DNA from 2 places in the Weizmannia sp. FSL W8-0401 genome. Region 1 is predicted to be linked to the other one. Evidence: riboswitches for the same ligand, from Rfam matches in the RefSeq annotation. Region 1 holds a riboswitch; the other holds the start of a gene.
What was found. Region 1 has a riboswitch for cyclic di-AMP ahead of NSU00_RS12560 (hypothetical protein). Riboswitches for the same ligand answer to the same signal wherever they lie in the genome.
Positions count from the first base shown of each region.

Region 2: it holds a riboswitch for cyclic di-AMP, as region 1 does, so the genes downstream of both, NSU00_RS02100 (APC family permease) here and NSU00_RS12560 (hypothetical protein) in region 1, are expected to answer to the same signal.

Region 1 covers NZ_JBBPAG010000001.1:2,548,423-2,555,798, reverse strand. Annotated here, with positions in the region: gene NSU00_RS12570 (response regulator) at 1-241, opposite strand, end outside; gene NSU00_RS12565 (ATP-binding protein) at 228-1,796, opposite strand; cyclic di-AMP (ydaO/yuaA leader) riboswitch at 2,244-2,405, shown strand; gene NSU00_RS12560 (hypothetical protein) at 2,517-2,924, shown strand; gene NSU00_RS16085 (potassium-transporting ATPase subunit F) at 3,086-3,163, shown strand; gene kdpA (potassium-transporting ATPase subunit KdpA) at 3,196-4,878, shown strand; gene kdpB (potassium-transporting ATPase subunit KdpB) at 4,892-6,922, shown strand; gene kdpC (potassium-transporting ATPase subunit KdpC) at 6,955-7,376, shown strand, end outside.
Region 2 covers NZ_JBBPAG010000001.1:430,073-437,448, forward strand. Annotated here, with positions in the region: gene NSU00_RS02075 (NADH-dependent flavin oxidoreductase) at 1-219, opposite strand, end outside; gene NSU00_RS02080 (hypothetical protein) at 360-836, shown strand; gene NSU00_RS02085 (HD-GYP domain-containing protein) at 967-1,989, shown strand; gene NSU00_RS02090 (hypothetical protein) at 2,005-2,220, shown strand; gene NSU00_RS02095 (glycine--tRNA ligase) at 2,464-3,846, shown strand; cyclic di-AMP (ydaO/yuaA leader) riboswitch at 5,137-5,285, shown strand; gene NSU00_RS02100 (APC family permease) at 5,395-7,215, shown strand.

The DNA.
Region 1 (7,376 bases):
TCGGCGAATTTGACCATTCCCGGATGCGGCCGAGCACTTCCATGCCGGATATGCCCGGCAACCCGAGATCAAGTATGATCAAGTCCGGCAACATCAAGGATGCCTGTTGGAGGCCCTCCTCTCCTGTCGAGGCTTCGTAGATGGCATATTGATGGGCTTGCAGGGTTACCTTCAGAAGCTTTCGAATTTGGGGTTCATCATCGATGATCAAAATGCGAGCCCCATGTTCATTCATGGTCATGATTCGTGGTTCCCCTTTCTTCAGCTGCTGCAAGCAAGTCGTCTTGCTTGTTTAAGGGAAGGGTTATCGTTACAATGGTCCCTCGCGGTTCCTTCGGCTGCGCCGATATCGTTCCTTCATGAAGCTCGACGATTCCTTTGCATATGGCAAGTCCCAATCCCGTACCGGTTATTTGCTTCGCAGCGGTTGAACGGTAAAACTTTTCGAATATCCGATCGTATTCGTCCTCGTTCAGTCCAATCCCCGTATCGGAGACCGAGATGACAACGCCTGCTTCCCCGGTTTTCACTGACAGGACGATTTCACTATAATCCGGACTGTATTTGATCGCATTGCTCACGACATTGACCAACATTTGCTCTAGCAATACTTCGTCACCCAGGACCATAATGGGCCCGTCATCCGGCAACTCGGTGCGCAGCTTTCGATGTTGTTGAAAGTCTTTGACCTGAGATAACGTGACGCCGATCAAGTCCTCCACATCGCACCAGTTTTTCCTGAGGCGCAGCATCCCGCTCTCCAGCTGCACCATGCTGAGCAGATTCGTCACTAGGCGATTCATACGAAGGGCGTCGTCACGAATCGTGACAAGAAGCTCCATTCGATCCTCTGCAGAGAAAATATGCCCGCCCTCGATCAGACCGGTTGCCGAGCCGATGATGGTTGCCAAAGGGGTGCGTAGTTCATGGGAGACCGAATCCAAAATTGCAGTACGAAGGCGTTCCGACTCTGCTGTTAGATGAGCAATTCGGGCTTCCTCCGCCAGCCTGAGGCGAGCGATTGCGCTGGCCGCCAAGCCTCCGAGAGCCTCGAAGAGCCGCTTTTGCTCGGCTGTGATCCCGGTTCGCGCTTCATTCGGATAGAGCGCGATGATACCATATGTGCGGTCTTCGGTCCGAAGCGGAATAAAATAACCCGGAGATTCGTTCAAACGCGAAATTTCCATTCCGGCCGTCTCGACGTGCTCAAACACTCGCTTTGCGATAGACATTTCCGTATTCTCTTGCCTGCAGTCAGGAAGATCGGCAGACTCATGGGCAAGTTTCAGGGTATTCTGGTCATCCGCCAAATAGATCGCGATTTCTGTGTCAAGGGTCTGCGAAACTTGTCGGGAAAAATTGTCCAGCATGGAATGGATGTCCGCGATCGCGCTCATCTGCTTGCTAAGCGCGTACAACGCAGCTGTGTGAGCTTCCCTTTGCTTGGAAAAGAGGACCTGCTGCTTCAGCTTGGCCGCTAGGCTGGCCGTTAATGCTGCCACCGCCAAATAGACGCCAAATGAAACCAGATAGCGCAAGTCTGATACGGTAAAGCTCAGTACAGGAGGCACGAAGAAGAAATCAAAGGCTAAGACACCCAGGATCGCCGCGTAGAAAGCAGGACGCAGTCCCCCGAAGACGGCATTGAAAAGAACCGGGAGTAAATAGATAAGAGCAATATTGACCAAGTCAAAAGCAAGACCAAACGGTTTTAATACCATGGTCATGAGAGCGATCAGCAAAGTCGTGCTTACGTACGATCGCAACGAAATCCATACCGCATTCCATTTATGCATAGAAAAACACATCCTTCTCTTTTTTGTGTCTCTCCTCTCTAGGTTACTGTAAAAAAAGAGTAAAATAAACCGGTACTGGGCGTAAAAATTTCGTAAAAATGATTGAAAAACCTCAAAATAATGAATAAAATAAGTCCATGAATTGAATTGCTTTTCATTTACAGTTGCTTAATTGTGACTCAGGAACAAGAGGGAACCAACTACGGATCAGTGCTTGTGTGAGAGCAAGTCAACCGGATCCGTAAGGGATGAATTCCCCCGCTTATACGAAACTTAAGCAGGGGCAGGGCGACTCTAACCGCCCGAATCCATAAGCAAAACTCGTAAATGCGGAAGCAGCTCTTTTCAAAAGTGTGGCCCTTGTAGAGAGAGGATGATGAAGCTTGTGATCGTAAGTTTCGACCACAGTGCTTATGCCTCTGTGGTGTTTCGTGAACATGATAATCATCGTTTCAATCGCTGAATTCTTCAATTAACACGAAGGAGCGGGGGAACCAATCGAAGCCGGTCTTGTCGGCTTCATGGGGTGAATCGCCGGTAAATCCGGCGTAGGGCGACTCTTACGCCCGAATCCGACAGCTAACCTCGTAAGCGTCTTTAAGAGAGGCAACAATTGTCGTGATTAGACACGGTGTTTTTTCGTGCCTAAGAAGCTGACGAAGAGTTCCTCTTCCGAAAGCTTCTTTTTTGTTACCTGTACCAGGATGGAGGAGATTGGCTATGGAAGCTCAAGATGAGTTTGTACTCGTCTCTGCGCCCAACAAAACCGGGGAGCAGTTTATTAAAGCGTTGCGAATCAAAGAAATACCTTATGCAGCGATTACCAATAATGAAACAGAGAAGTCGAGATTGACACATTTGGGCGTCAAGCACATCTTAATGGTCGATACTGTAGACCGGGAAACCTGGCTCATTCCAGAGTTACCGGTAGGGAAGGTGTACTTGTTTGAGTCAAGTTTGCCCTTGATTTGCCGATACATTCAGATCTGCCGATCCTGGACAGGCAAGCCGATCTATATCATCACCGGCAGCAACAATGCAAGACTCATTTACAAAGGACTTGGCGCTAGCTATGTCATTTACACCCGCAGCGATGATGTTTCGTTTCTGCTTGATAACGAAAGCTGAATCCATATCAGGCAAACGTACCGGTTACATGCTTGAAGGGAGGGATGATCATTCATGATGGATATCGCAATGATTTTAACACTAGGTGGCGTATATGGATTGTTTTGCTTATTTTTAGCTTGGTGCGGACGAGTTGTAGGTGAATCGGGGGGAGAACGCTCATGATAATAGTTGCTGTTTTTACGGTTTTGATTTTTTTATATCTCGTTTTTGCTTTGGTGAATCCCGAAAAATTTTAATATGATCTGTATATGTTTGAGGAGGGCATGAAATGGCCATTTTGCAACTGGTAGCGGTCATTGTGATTTTAGTTTTTTTGGTCAAACCTTTGGGGGCATACATCTTTCATGTATTTTCCAATGAACCCAACCGGACCGACAAAATATTCGGACCGATTGAAAGGTTGATCTACGGACTGACCGGTTTGAAAAACCGCGCTGAAATGAGCTGGAAACGATACACGCTCAGCTTGATATTGACCAACGTTATTTTGGTGGCGGTCAGTTATTTGATTTTACGCATCCAGAAATGGCTGCCGATCAACCCGAACGGCATCGATAACATGGAGTCAACGCTTTCTTTCAATACGGTCATCAGCTTCATGACGAATACGAACTTGCAGCACTATAGCGGCGAAACGGGTCTGTCCTATTTTTCGCAAATGGCTGTTATTATGATGATGATGTTTACATCAGCGGCATCCGGCATCGTCGTAGCGATCGCGTTCATTCGCGGTTTGACAAGCAAAGGGAAAACGCTCGGCAACTTCTTCACCGATTTTGTCAAAGCGCACACCCGTTTGCTTATCCCGATGGCGATCATCGTGACATTGGCACTAGTTGCGTTGAAAGTGCCGCAAACGCTTAGTCCGACCGTTCAAGCGACTACGCTTGAAGGCGGGACGCAGCAAATCGCGATCGGTCCGGTAGCTTCCCTCGAATCGATCAAGCACTTGGGAACGAACGGGGGGGGATTTATGGGCGCCAATTCATCGCACCCGTTTGAGAATCCGAATCCGCTAACCAATGTTATCGAGATATTGTCCATGTGGTGCATTCCGGCCGCGCTGACGTATACGTTCGGCAGATTCGCGCGAAATCAAAAACAGGGCTGGGTGATCTTCAGCGCGATGCTCATCTTGTTTGTCTCCTTCCTGTCCATCGTTTATACATCGGAACTGCGAGGGAACCCAGCGCTGAATGCGCTCGGAATCGACGCTTCGCAAGGCAACATGGAGGGCAAGGAAGTTCGGTTCGGTATAGCGCAGTCGGCTTTGTTTACAACGGTTACGACTGCGGCTACAACAGGTTCGGTCAATAACATGCACGATACGTTGACGCCGCTGGGCGGTCTCGTCCCGCTGGCGCAAATGATGCTGAACTGTGTGTTTGGTGGCGACGGCGTCGGTTTGGTCAACATGCTTATGTACGCAATATTGGGTGTCTTCCTTTGCGGATTGATGGTCGGCCGCACGCCGGAATTTATGGGGCGCAAAATTGAAGCTCGAGAAATGAAACTGGTTGCCATCGCGATTCTCGCTCACCCGCTTATTATTCTTGCGCCTACGGCCATTGCCTTTTTGACGGACTTGGGGAAAGGGGCCATCAGCAATCCCGGCTTCCACGGCATATCGCAGGTGCTTTATGAGTATACGTCTTCCGCCGCGAACAACGGTTCCGGCTTCGAAGGTTTGGCTGACAACACAACGTTCTGGAACGTTTCTACGGGACTTGTCATGCTGTTCGGACGGTACGTTTCCATTGTGGCATTGCTCGGCGTAGCCGGTTCTCTGGCGGCGAAACAATGGGTTCCGGAAACGATCGGAACGTTCCGCACGGACACCAAATTGTTTACGGGTATTCTCGTCGGTATCGTACTGATTATCGGAGCTTTGACCTTTTTGCCCGCCCTTGCTCTCGGTCCGATCGCAGAACATTTGACGCTCCTGAAATAGAAGAGGTGAGATCATGAATACGAAACGAAGAAGCATGTTGTCCGGAGAGATTGTCAAAAAGGCGATCTTGGACAGCTTTATCAAATTAAATCCGGTTGTCATGATGAAAAATCCGGTCATGTTTGTCGTCGAAGCAGGAACGTTCGTCGTGTTGTTAATGACGTTGTTTCCGGGCTACTTCGGTACCGAAGGACGAGTTGGATTTAATCTGGCGGTTTTTCTAATTTTGCTATTTACCGTGCTGTTCGCCAACTTCGCCGAGGCATTGGCTGAGGGCAGAGGAAAAGCGCAGGCCGACACTCTCAAGAAGACGAAAAAAGAAATCATGGCCAATAAAGTGACCGGCAACAGCGTGAAGGTGGTTCCGTCCACGGAACTGCGCAAAGGCGATGTTGTAATTGTCTCGCAAGGGGAGATGATTCCGGGTGACGGGGAGGTCATTGATGGGCTCGCTTCCGTGGACGAGTCAGCCATTACCGGCGAATCCGCTCCTGTCATCAAAGAAGCAGGCGGCGATTTCAGTTCGGTAACCGGCGGCACGCGGGTCGTTAGCGACCGGATAACCGTACGGATTACAAGCGACCCTGGCGAATCGTTCATCGATCGGATGATCGCATTGGTCGAAGGCGCAAAGAGACAAAAAACGCCAAACGAAATCGCGCTGAATACCCTGCTTGTCAGCCTGACCCTGATTTTCCTGATCGTTGTGGTGACATTGGCGCCGATGGCCGATTATCTTGGAATCAAATTGGAGATTCCCGTTCTGATTTCGCTGCTGGTATGTCTCATTCCAACAACGATCGGCGGTTTATTATCCGCAATCGGTATTGCCGGGATGGACCGAGTAACCCGTTTCAATGTACTGGCCATGTCAGGGAAAGCGGTGGAAGCGGCAGGCGACATCGATACGATGATTTTGGACAAAACAGGTACAATCACGTTTGGGAACCGGATGGCCAGCGAGTTCATCGCGGTTGGGGATACGACCGTAGAGACGGTAGCCGAATGGGCAGCCGTCAGTTCAGTGAAGGATGAAACACCCGAAGGCCGATCCGTACTCGAACTCATGAAAAAAGAAGGGTATACGTATCCAACGAATGCGGCTGAAGGTGCGGAATTCATAGAATTTAAAGCGGAAACTCGCATGAGCGGTATCGATTTGCCGAATGGACGAAAAGTTCGCAAAGGCGCGGTTGACGCAGTCAAGGCTTGGGTCAGTGCACAAGGAGGGGTTATTCCCACCGATTTGGAACAAAAAGGGAACGCGATCGCATCGGAGGGCGGAACGCCGCTCGCCGTTGCCGTCGACAATCGAATTTACGGACTCATTTATTTGAAGGATACGGTGAAGCCCGGCATGCGGGAGCGTTTCGATCAGTTGCGAAAGATGGGAATCAAAACGATCATGTGTACAGGAGACAACCCGTTGACAGCAGCGACAATCGCACGAGAGGCCGGGGTGGATGACTTTATCGCCGAGAGCAAGCCGGAAGACAAAATTGCCGTGATCAAGCGGGAACAGGCGGCCGGTAAGCTGGTAGCCATGACCGGAGATGGAACGAACGATGCCCCGGCACTCGCGCAGGCGGATGTAGGACTTGCGATGAACAGCGGCACGACGGCAGCCAAGGAAGCGGCCAACATGGTCGATCTTGACTCCGATCCGTCGAAGATCATTGAAGTCGTAGCGATCGGCAAGCAACTGCTAATGACGCGCGGCGCTCTGACCACCTTCAGCGTGGCGAACGACATCGCCAAATATTTTGCCATTATCCCGGCCATGTTCATGCAGGCGATTCCGGAAATGAACGTATTGAATGTAATGGGACTCGGATCACCAATGTCGGCCATTTTGTCGGCGCTTGTGTTTAATGCGATCATTATCCCGTTGCTTATTCCGTTGGCCATAAAGGGCGTTGCCTACAAACCGATGAGTTCCGCCCAATTGCTCAGCCGGAACCTGCTTATTTATGGATTGGGCGGTGTCATCGCGCCGTTCGTCGGGATTAAATTGATCGACATGGTCGTTCACTTATGGGTGTAGTTAAAACGGAATACAGAGAGGATTGAAATGGAATGAATCATTCAGAGCAGCATGTTCAGGGACTTTCCCGCGGATCTTACTTGTTTTCCATGATTCGGCTCAGTTTGTTGTTCATATTGCTATGCGGAATTGTGTATCCGCTCGTTTGCACCGGCATCGCGCAACTTTTGATGTCAGATCAGGCTAACGGCAGTTTGATCAAAAGCAGCAGCGGAGAAATCATCGGTTCCGAATTAATCGGGCAAAACTTTACCGATCCAAAATATTTTCAAGGCCGGGTCTCCAGCATTGAATACAAAGCGGAAGCCTCCGGTTCCAACAATTACGGGCCATCGAACCCGGACTTGCTGAAAAGGACGGAAGAATCCGTTAAAGCGTGGAAGGCAAACAATCCGGACGTTCCTGTTAGCCAATTGCCGATTGCCTTAATCACGAACTCCGGTTCAGGGCTGGA
Region 2 (7,376 bases), 2.1 Mb from region 1:
CCCGGTAAACGCTTTTCCGTTTTCCGTAACATTGGCACATGCCGTCACGACCATCCCCGGCCCTTTGGCACGTTCCGCGTAATAACGCAGCTCAGCATCGGAAATCGTGCCGTCATCATTCGAGGAATAATGGGTCATCGGCGCCATCACGATGCGGTTTTCCGCCCTGACGCCGCTTTTAAACGTAATGGGTTCAAACAGTTTATCGTATTTGCTCATGGTAGTGCTCCTTTCCTGTTTGCTTTCGCTTTTTTATTATGTTCCAATTTGCAAAAAAACGAAAACGAAAAGCACCGATTCAACCATGCAGGCATATCATATAGGAAAGTATTTTTTACATCATGAATTGGGAGACGTGAATGATGAGTGATGTCCTTTTACTGCTTCAAATGGTGGCAAAAAGGTTGAGTGTCCTTTCGTTGATTACAGCGGTATTGCTGTTGTTGTCCCATTTATGGCTGTACGCTGTATTTGCGTTCATCATAATGGGCGGCCTGATTTGCGTTGACCGGATCATCAGTGAAAAAGGCCATTCACGGGCAGCGGAAAACCAGCGCTATTATACTTTGATCGTTGTGACAGATGAAGAGTGGTATGAAGAAGAGCATGTGCCGTTTCTTGAAATGGATCATGTCTCCTTGGAGCTACATTATCAATATGAAGATATCCGCCGCATCAATCCGTTGATCCAGCTGCAGGCGTTTCCCGGATTTGTTCTCGTCGAAACGGATGATACAAAAAGAATAGAGGAATCGTTGCAAAACCCGGCGCTCGTTACGGGAAACTATGCGGAAGTTATCCGTTTTCTGAAACAGGAAACCACGGCGGAAAACTGATGGCTTGCAATGGGATACGGCAGGCAGCGGAACATAAATGAACTTTTTAAGAAAAATCGGAAAGGCTTCCTCTCACGAACATTTCCTGTGTTAAAATGTAAAAAAAGTACGTTCAAGGGGAGCATTTTCAATGGTGTTTCGAAAAAGGGAAAAGTTAGCAGAAGATTTGTATTCCAATAGCGGCGTCCTGTTGCTGCGAAAAGGGACGTTTCTTACAGAAAGGCTTGCTGCCATTTTAAATAAATATGAAGTCATCCGCGATCCGGAACTGGACGGCAGGCGTATTGCCACCGAAGTTCCCGGGATCTTCCATGACTTATTATATGAGAATATTTACCATGAAATGGAAGAGCTCCAGCGCGTCATTCAAATGAAAACAACCCTTTATGATGCAGAAGTGGAGAGTATGGAAAGAAATTTTCGCAAGCTTTACAAAGAAGTGTTTGCCACCCGGACGTCTATTTTGGAACTAATGGAGCATTTCTCCGCTGACGAATATTTGTTCAAACACTGTATCCATGTCGGGCTGATCGCTGCCAATATCGGGAAAATTTTGAAGCTGCATCCTGAAAAGCAAAGCCTGCTGGCGCAAATGGGGCTTTTCCACGATATTGGCAAGTTCACCATTGACCCGCAAATTCTCAATAAACCGGGAAGGCTAACAGACGAAGAGTTTGCCTTGATCAAGAAGCATCCGGAAGCGGGTTACCGGCTGCTTGAGAAAACATCGCTTGACCCGATGATTTTAAAAGGGGTCCTGATGCACCATGAACGGCTGGACGGCTCAGGCTACCCGGATGGCAGGAAAACCATTCCTTTTCTTGTCGGAATTTTATCGGTGGCAGATACGTTTGACGCCATTTGCTCCAACCGCGCATACCGCAGGAGGCAGCCGGTGTTTTTTGCGATTGACGAATTAATGGCAGATGCTGATGCCGGCCGGCTCGATCGGGAAATTGTCCTCCCGTTTGCCAACTTCCTGATGGAAAATTACCGGAAACAACCGATTACACTCCGTAACGGGATAAAAGGGAGCATTATCCGGATCCATCCGCTTCATCCAAATCAGCCTGTCCTTAAAGTTGAAGGTTACCCGGTTTTAAACCTGATGGAACAAAAGCTGACCTTGTTTCAAATTGCTAATCCCTATTAACCGGGGATCTTTTGTATGAAATGTAAAAAAAAACGACTTGAAAGACAAAGCGTGCCTTTTTGGGGCCGGAAAGGCGGACAGGAGCAGTACGGCCGCCCGGATATTTCAACAAAAATAGAAGGTTTGCAAAGTATGGCAGATATTCATTCCAAAGCAAGCCGGGCATTGACTTGTCCTGCCCGGTTTTGGTATAGTATTTCTATTCAAATAGCGACGATGAAGGATCAATAGTAGCCGGAACTTTTCCTTTTCAAGCGAGCCGGGGGCGGTGGAAGCCCGGCAAGGAACCCGGTGAAACGGCAGTCCGGAGTTTTTTCATGGAAAGTGGGTGCGGAAATTCTGCATCAACTGGGGTGGAACCGCGGGAATTCAAGCTCTCGTCCCCAGGCTGTTGCCTGGAGCCGGGAGCTTTTTATATGGAAAACATTCCCGTCCCCAGGGGAAACCATTTCAATGAAAAAAGGAGAGATGACAATGAGCGTCACGATGGATCAAATCGTCTCGCACGCGAAACACCGCGGGTTTATTTTCCCGGGTTCGGAAATTTACGGAGGACTTGCCAACACTTGGGATTACGGCCCGCTCGGCGTCGAATTCAAAAACAACGTCAAAAAAGCCTGGTGGAAAAAATTCATCCAGGAGTCGCCGTACAATGTCGGCCTCGATGCTGCGATCCTGATGAACCCGCGCACATGGGAAGCAAGCGGCCACCTCGGCAATTTTAATGACCCGATGATCGACTGCAAACATTGTAAAGCCCGGCACCGTGCCGACAAGCTGATCGAAAATGCCCTGCATGAAAAAGGGATCGACATGATTGTCGACGGCCTGCCGTTTGAAAAAATGGAAGAGCTGATCAAAACGCATGACATCGCCTGCCCGGATTGCGGCAGCAAAGACTGGACCGGCATCCGCCAGTTTAATCTGATGTTCAAAACATACCAGGGCGTAACCGAAGACAGCACGAATGAACTGTATTTGCGCCCGGAAACCGCACAAGGCATTTTTGTCAATTTTAAAAATGTACAACGGACAATGCGTAAAAAATTGCCGTTCGGGATTGCCCAAATCGGAAAAAGTTTCCGGAACGAAATCACCCCGGGGAACTTCATTTTCCGTACGCGCGAATTCGAGCAGATGGAACTTGAATTTTTCTGCAGGCCGGGCGAAGAGCTCAAATGGTTTGACTACTGGAAACAGTATGCGCGCGAATTTTTGCTGAATCTCGGCATGAGGGAAGAAAACTTGCGGCTGCGCGACCATGAAAAAGAAGAACTATCCCACTACTCGAACGCGACCACCGACTTTGAATACAACTTCCCGTTCGGCTGGGGCGAACTGTGGGGCATAGCCTCCCGTACTGATTACGACCTGAAACGCCATATGGAATATTCCGGCGAGGATTTCACTTATCTTGACCAGGAAACGAATGAACGCTTTGTTCCGTACTGCATTGAGCCGTCGCTCGGGGCGGACCGTGTAGCGCTGGCATTTCTGATTGACTCTTATGCAGAAGAGACACTTGAAGACGGCACAAGCCGCACGGTCATGCACCTGCACCCTGCCCTTGCGCCATACAAAGCCGCGGTTTTGCCGCTGTCGAAAAAATTATCGGATGAAGCACGCGACATTTTTGCGGATTTGTCGAAAACGTTTATGGTTGACTTTGACGAAACCGGGTCGATCGGCAAGCGATACCGCCGCCAGGACGAAATCGGCACGCCGTTTTGCATCACATACGACTTCGATTCGCGCGACGACCATATGGTGACCGTCCGCGACCGTGACACAATGGAGCAAACCCGTGTGCCAATCACGGAACTTAAAGCCTTTTTGGAAGAAAAAATTAAGTTTTAAAAAAAAGCCCGCAGCTTGCGGGTTTTTTTCTTTGGTGGTGCGCCAGGTCAGCCATAAGCAAATCTATCCTGATCGTAATGGATTTTGGCGTTTGGAACGCCTAATTAGACCATAATTAGACATTTTTAACGGGTTTTACGCTTGGATTTGTCCAATTAGAACGCCTAACTAGACATTTTCAACGGGTTTTCGCCTAATTTGTCTAATTGGATGCGGCGTGTTTTGTCCTTTTGACAGGTTCAAAGGGACATTTCATTCCCGGATGCGGCATGTTTTGTCCTTTTGACAGGTTCAAAAGGACATTTCGGGCCCGGATGCAGCTCGTTTTGTCTTTTTGACGGCTTCAAAAGGACATTTCGGGCCCGAATGCAACTCCTTTTGTCCTTTTGACAGGTTCAAAGGGACATTTCATTCCCGGATGCGGCATGTTTTGTCCTTTTGACAGGATCAAAAGGACATTTCGTTACCTGATGCCGCTCGTTTTGTCTTTTTGACGGCTTCAAAAGGACATTTCGGGCCCGAATGGAGCTCCTTTTGTCCTTTTGACAGGTTCAAAGGGACATTTCATTCCCGGATGCGGCGTGTTTTGTCCTTTTGACAGGTTCAAAGGGACATTTCATTCCCGGATGCGGCATGTTTTGTCCTTTTGACAGGTTCAAAAGGACATTTCGGGCCCGGATGCAGCTCGTTTTGTCTTTTTGACGGCTTCAAAAGGACATTTCGGGCCCGGATGCAACTCCTTTTGTCCTTTTGACAGGTTCAAAAGGACATTTCGTTACCTGATGCAGCTCGTTTTGTCTTTTTGACGGCTTCAAAAGGACATTTTGGGCCCGGATGCAATTCCTTTTGTCCTTTTGACAGGTTCAAAAGGACATTTCATTCCCGGATGCGGCACGTTTTGTCCTTTTGACAGGTTCAAAAGGACATTTCGGGCCCGAATGGAGCTCCTAATTAGACAATTCCACCGGGTTCGCGCCTCTTTTGGTCTTATGTTTCCAATTGATCCGCCTGCCCCAAGAGGTCATCTTTTCATCCTCAGGTTTTACCTTCCTAACTCTGTTTATCTCTTTACTCCGGATTTGCCGAAAAACCTTGCTTTTTGCGTGCTTTAGGCACATTCGGATATTCTACAAAAGAAGCATGATCGAAAATTAGGTACTGTGAATAAAGACAGTTTGCCCGGGGATATGGCGGGTAAAGATGGACATACCGAAACGCAATTGCGAAATAGTCTTTACAAACAATGGCAACGGGAGTAAGATAGGATGTCGTATGTAAAATTTGCGTTTCATAACTGAACCGCTTAATCCGGAAACGGAACGGGGGAACCAGGTTGGCGGCCGCGCGCCGCTCTGGGGTGAAGCCTTTTTTTAAAAGGCAGGGCCACTCTTATGCCCGAACCCGACAGCTAACCCCGTCAGCGTTATAATAGAGGATGTGAAACTGTGATCGGGCAATAGACCACAGGGAAGATGAATTCTCTTTGTGGTTTTTCTTATTTTAGGGGAAGCATTTTTGAAACACTGCAGATAAAAGGAGACCATTCAAATGTTCACCACGATAAAACGATTGTTAATTGGGAGACCGCTTCGTTCAAATGAAATTGAAGGGCAGAAGCTGACCAAGTTAAAAGCATTGGCCATTCTTTCATCCGACGCGCTTTCATCTGTTGCGTACGGGCCTGAACAGGTGCTGATTGTACTTGCCACAGTGGGGGCGCTGGCATTTTGGTATTCTATTCCAATTACAGTCGGCATTTTAATTTTATTGGCTGCACTTATTTTATCTTATCGCCAGGTCATTTACTCTTATCCGCAAGGCGGCGGGGCATACCGTGTCTCGAAAGAAAATCTCGGCGTCACCCCTGGCCTTCTTGCGGGCGGATCTTTGCTGGTGGACTACATTTTAACGGTGGCCGTTTCCGTCTCAGCCGGAACAGATGCCATTACTTCCGCGTTTCAGAGCTTGCATCCGTACAGTGTGCAGATTGCGGTTTTTCTCGTTCTGATCATTACGATTCTGAATTTGCGCGGGCTGACGGAATCGGCCAATGTGCTCGCTTACCCGGTTTATCTGTTCGTATTTTCATTGTTTGTCATCATTGTTGTCGGTTTATTCAAAACAGTAACGGGGCAAATCCCGCAAAACCTGCATCCGCATATCGGTACGCCGGTCGCCGGCATTTCACTGTTTCTTTTGTTAAAAGCTTTCTCATCCGGCTGTTCGGCATTGACAGGGGTCGAAGCCATTTCCAACGCGATCCCGAACTTCCGCGACCCGGCACCGAGAAACGCAGCCCGCACGCTTGCCATGATGGGTATCATTCTGGCATCGCTTTTAGCGGGCATCAGTTTTCTCGCATACTGGCTCGGCATTGCGCCGAAAGAAACAGAAACCGTTGTATCGCAAATGGCCCACCGGACACTTGGCAACGGTGTTTTGTACTATTTCGTCCAGGCAACTACGACTTTAATTCTCGTGCTTGCTGCGAACACCGGGTTCTCAGCGTTCCCGCAGCTCGCTTTTAACCTGGCAAGGGACAAATTTATGCCGCGCATGTTCACGATCCGCGGTGACCGGCTTGGTTACTCAAACGGCATTATTTTTCTCGGCGTTGCTTCCATAATTTTAATTGTGGCATTCCAGGGCAATACCGAGCGCCTCATTCCATTGTATGCAGTCGGCGTGTTTATTCCGTTTACGCTTGCGCAATGCGGCATGATTGTGAAATGGGTTACTCAAAGGCCGAGGGGCTGGGCCGGCAAAATGTCAGTCAACTTTGTCGGTGCCATTATTACATTTAGTGTCCTTGCGATTTTATTCATTACGAAATTTACGCAAGTATGGCCGGTTTTGATCTTCCTGCCGATTGTCATGTATATTTTCCGGAAAGTGAACCGGCATTACGAGGCGGTCGGCGAGCAGCTGCGGATTAAAGGCATGTTTCAGGAAGAAATCCACTCCAATGTGATCATTGTCCCGGTGGCCGGCATTACAACGGTCGTGGAGCGGACGATTAATTATGCAAAATCGCTCTCGGATCAGGTCATTGCCGTTTATGTCGCTTTTGATCATGAAGACGAGAAGAAAATGGAAGAAAAGTGGAAAGAGTGGGGTTGTGGTGTCCGCCTTGTCACCCTGCACTCGTCTTACCGGAGCATTGTCCAGCCACTTGCAAAATTTTTGGAAATTATCCAGCGGAAAGCAAAAGAAAACGAGTACCAGGTCATGGTGCTCATTCCGCAATTCATCCCGAAAAAACGCTGGCAAAACATTTTGCACAACCAGTCTGCACTCCTCATCCGGATGCGCCTTCTATGGGAAAAAGACGTTGTCGTTGCAACAATGCCCTACCATTTTAAAAAGTAAAAAAGCTGCCGGATCTGGCAGCTTTTTTCGTACAGCATCGAAAATATTTAGGGCAAGGGCGTGCCAGGAATGTTTAAATGGGAAGTCTAATACAGACAAAAAGGAAGAGCTGTCCCCTGCGTACTGCTAATTAGAATGCCTAATTAGACAAAACAGAGGCC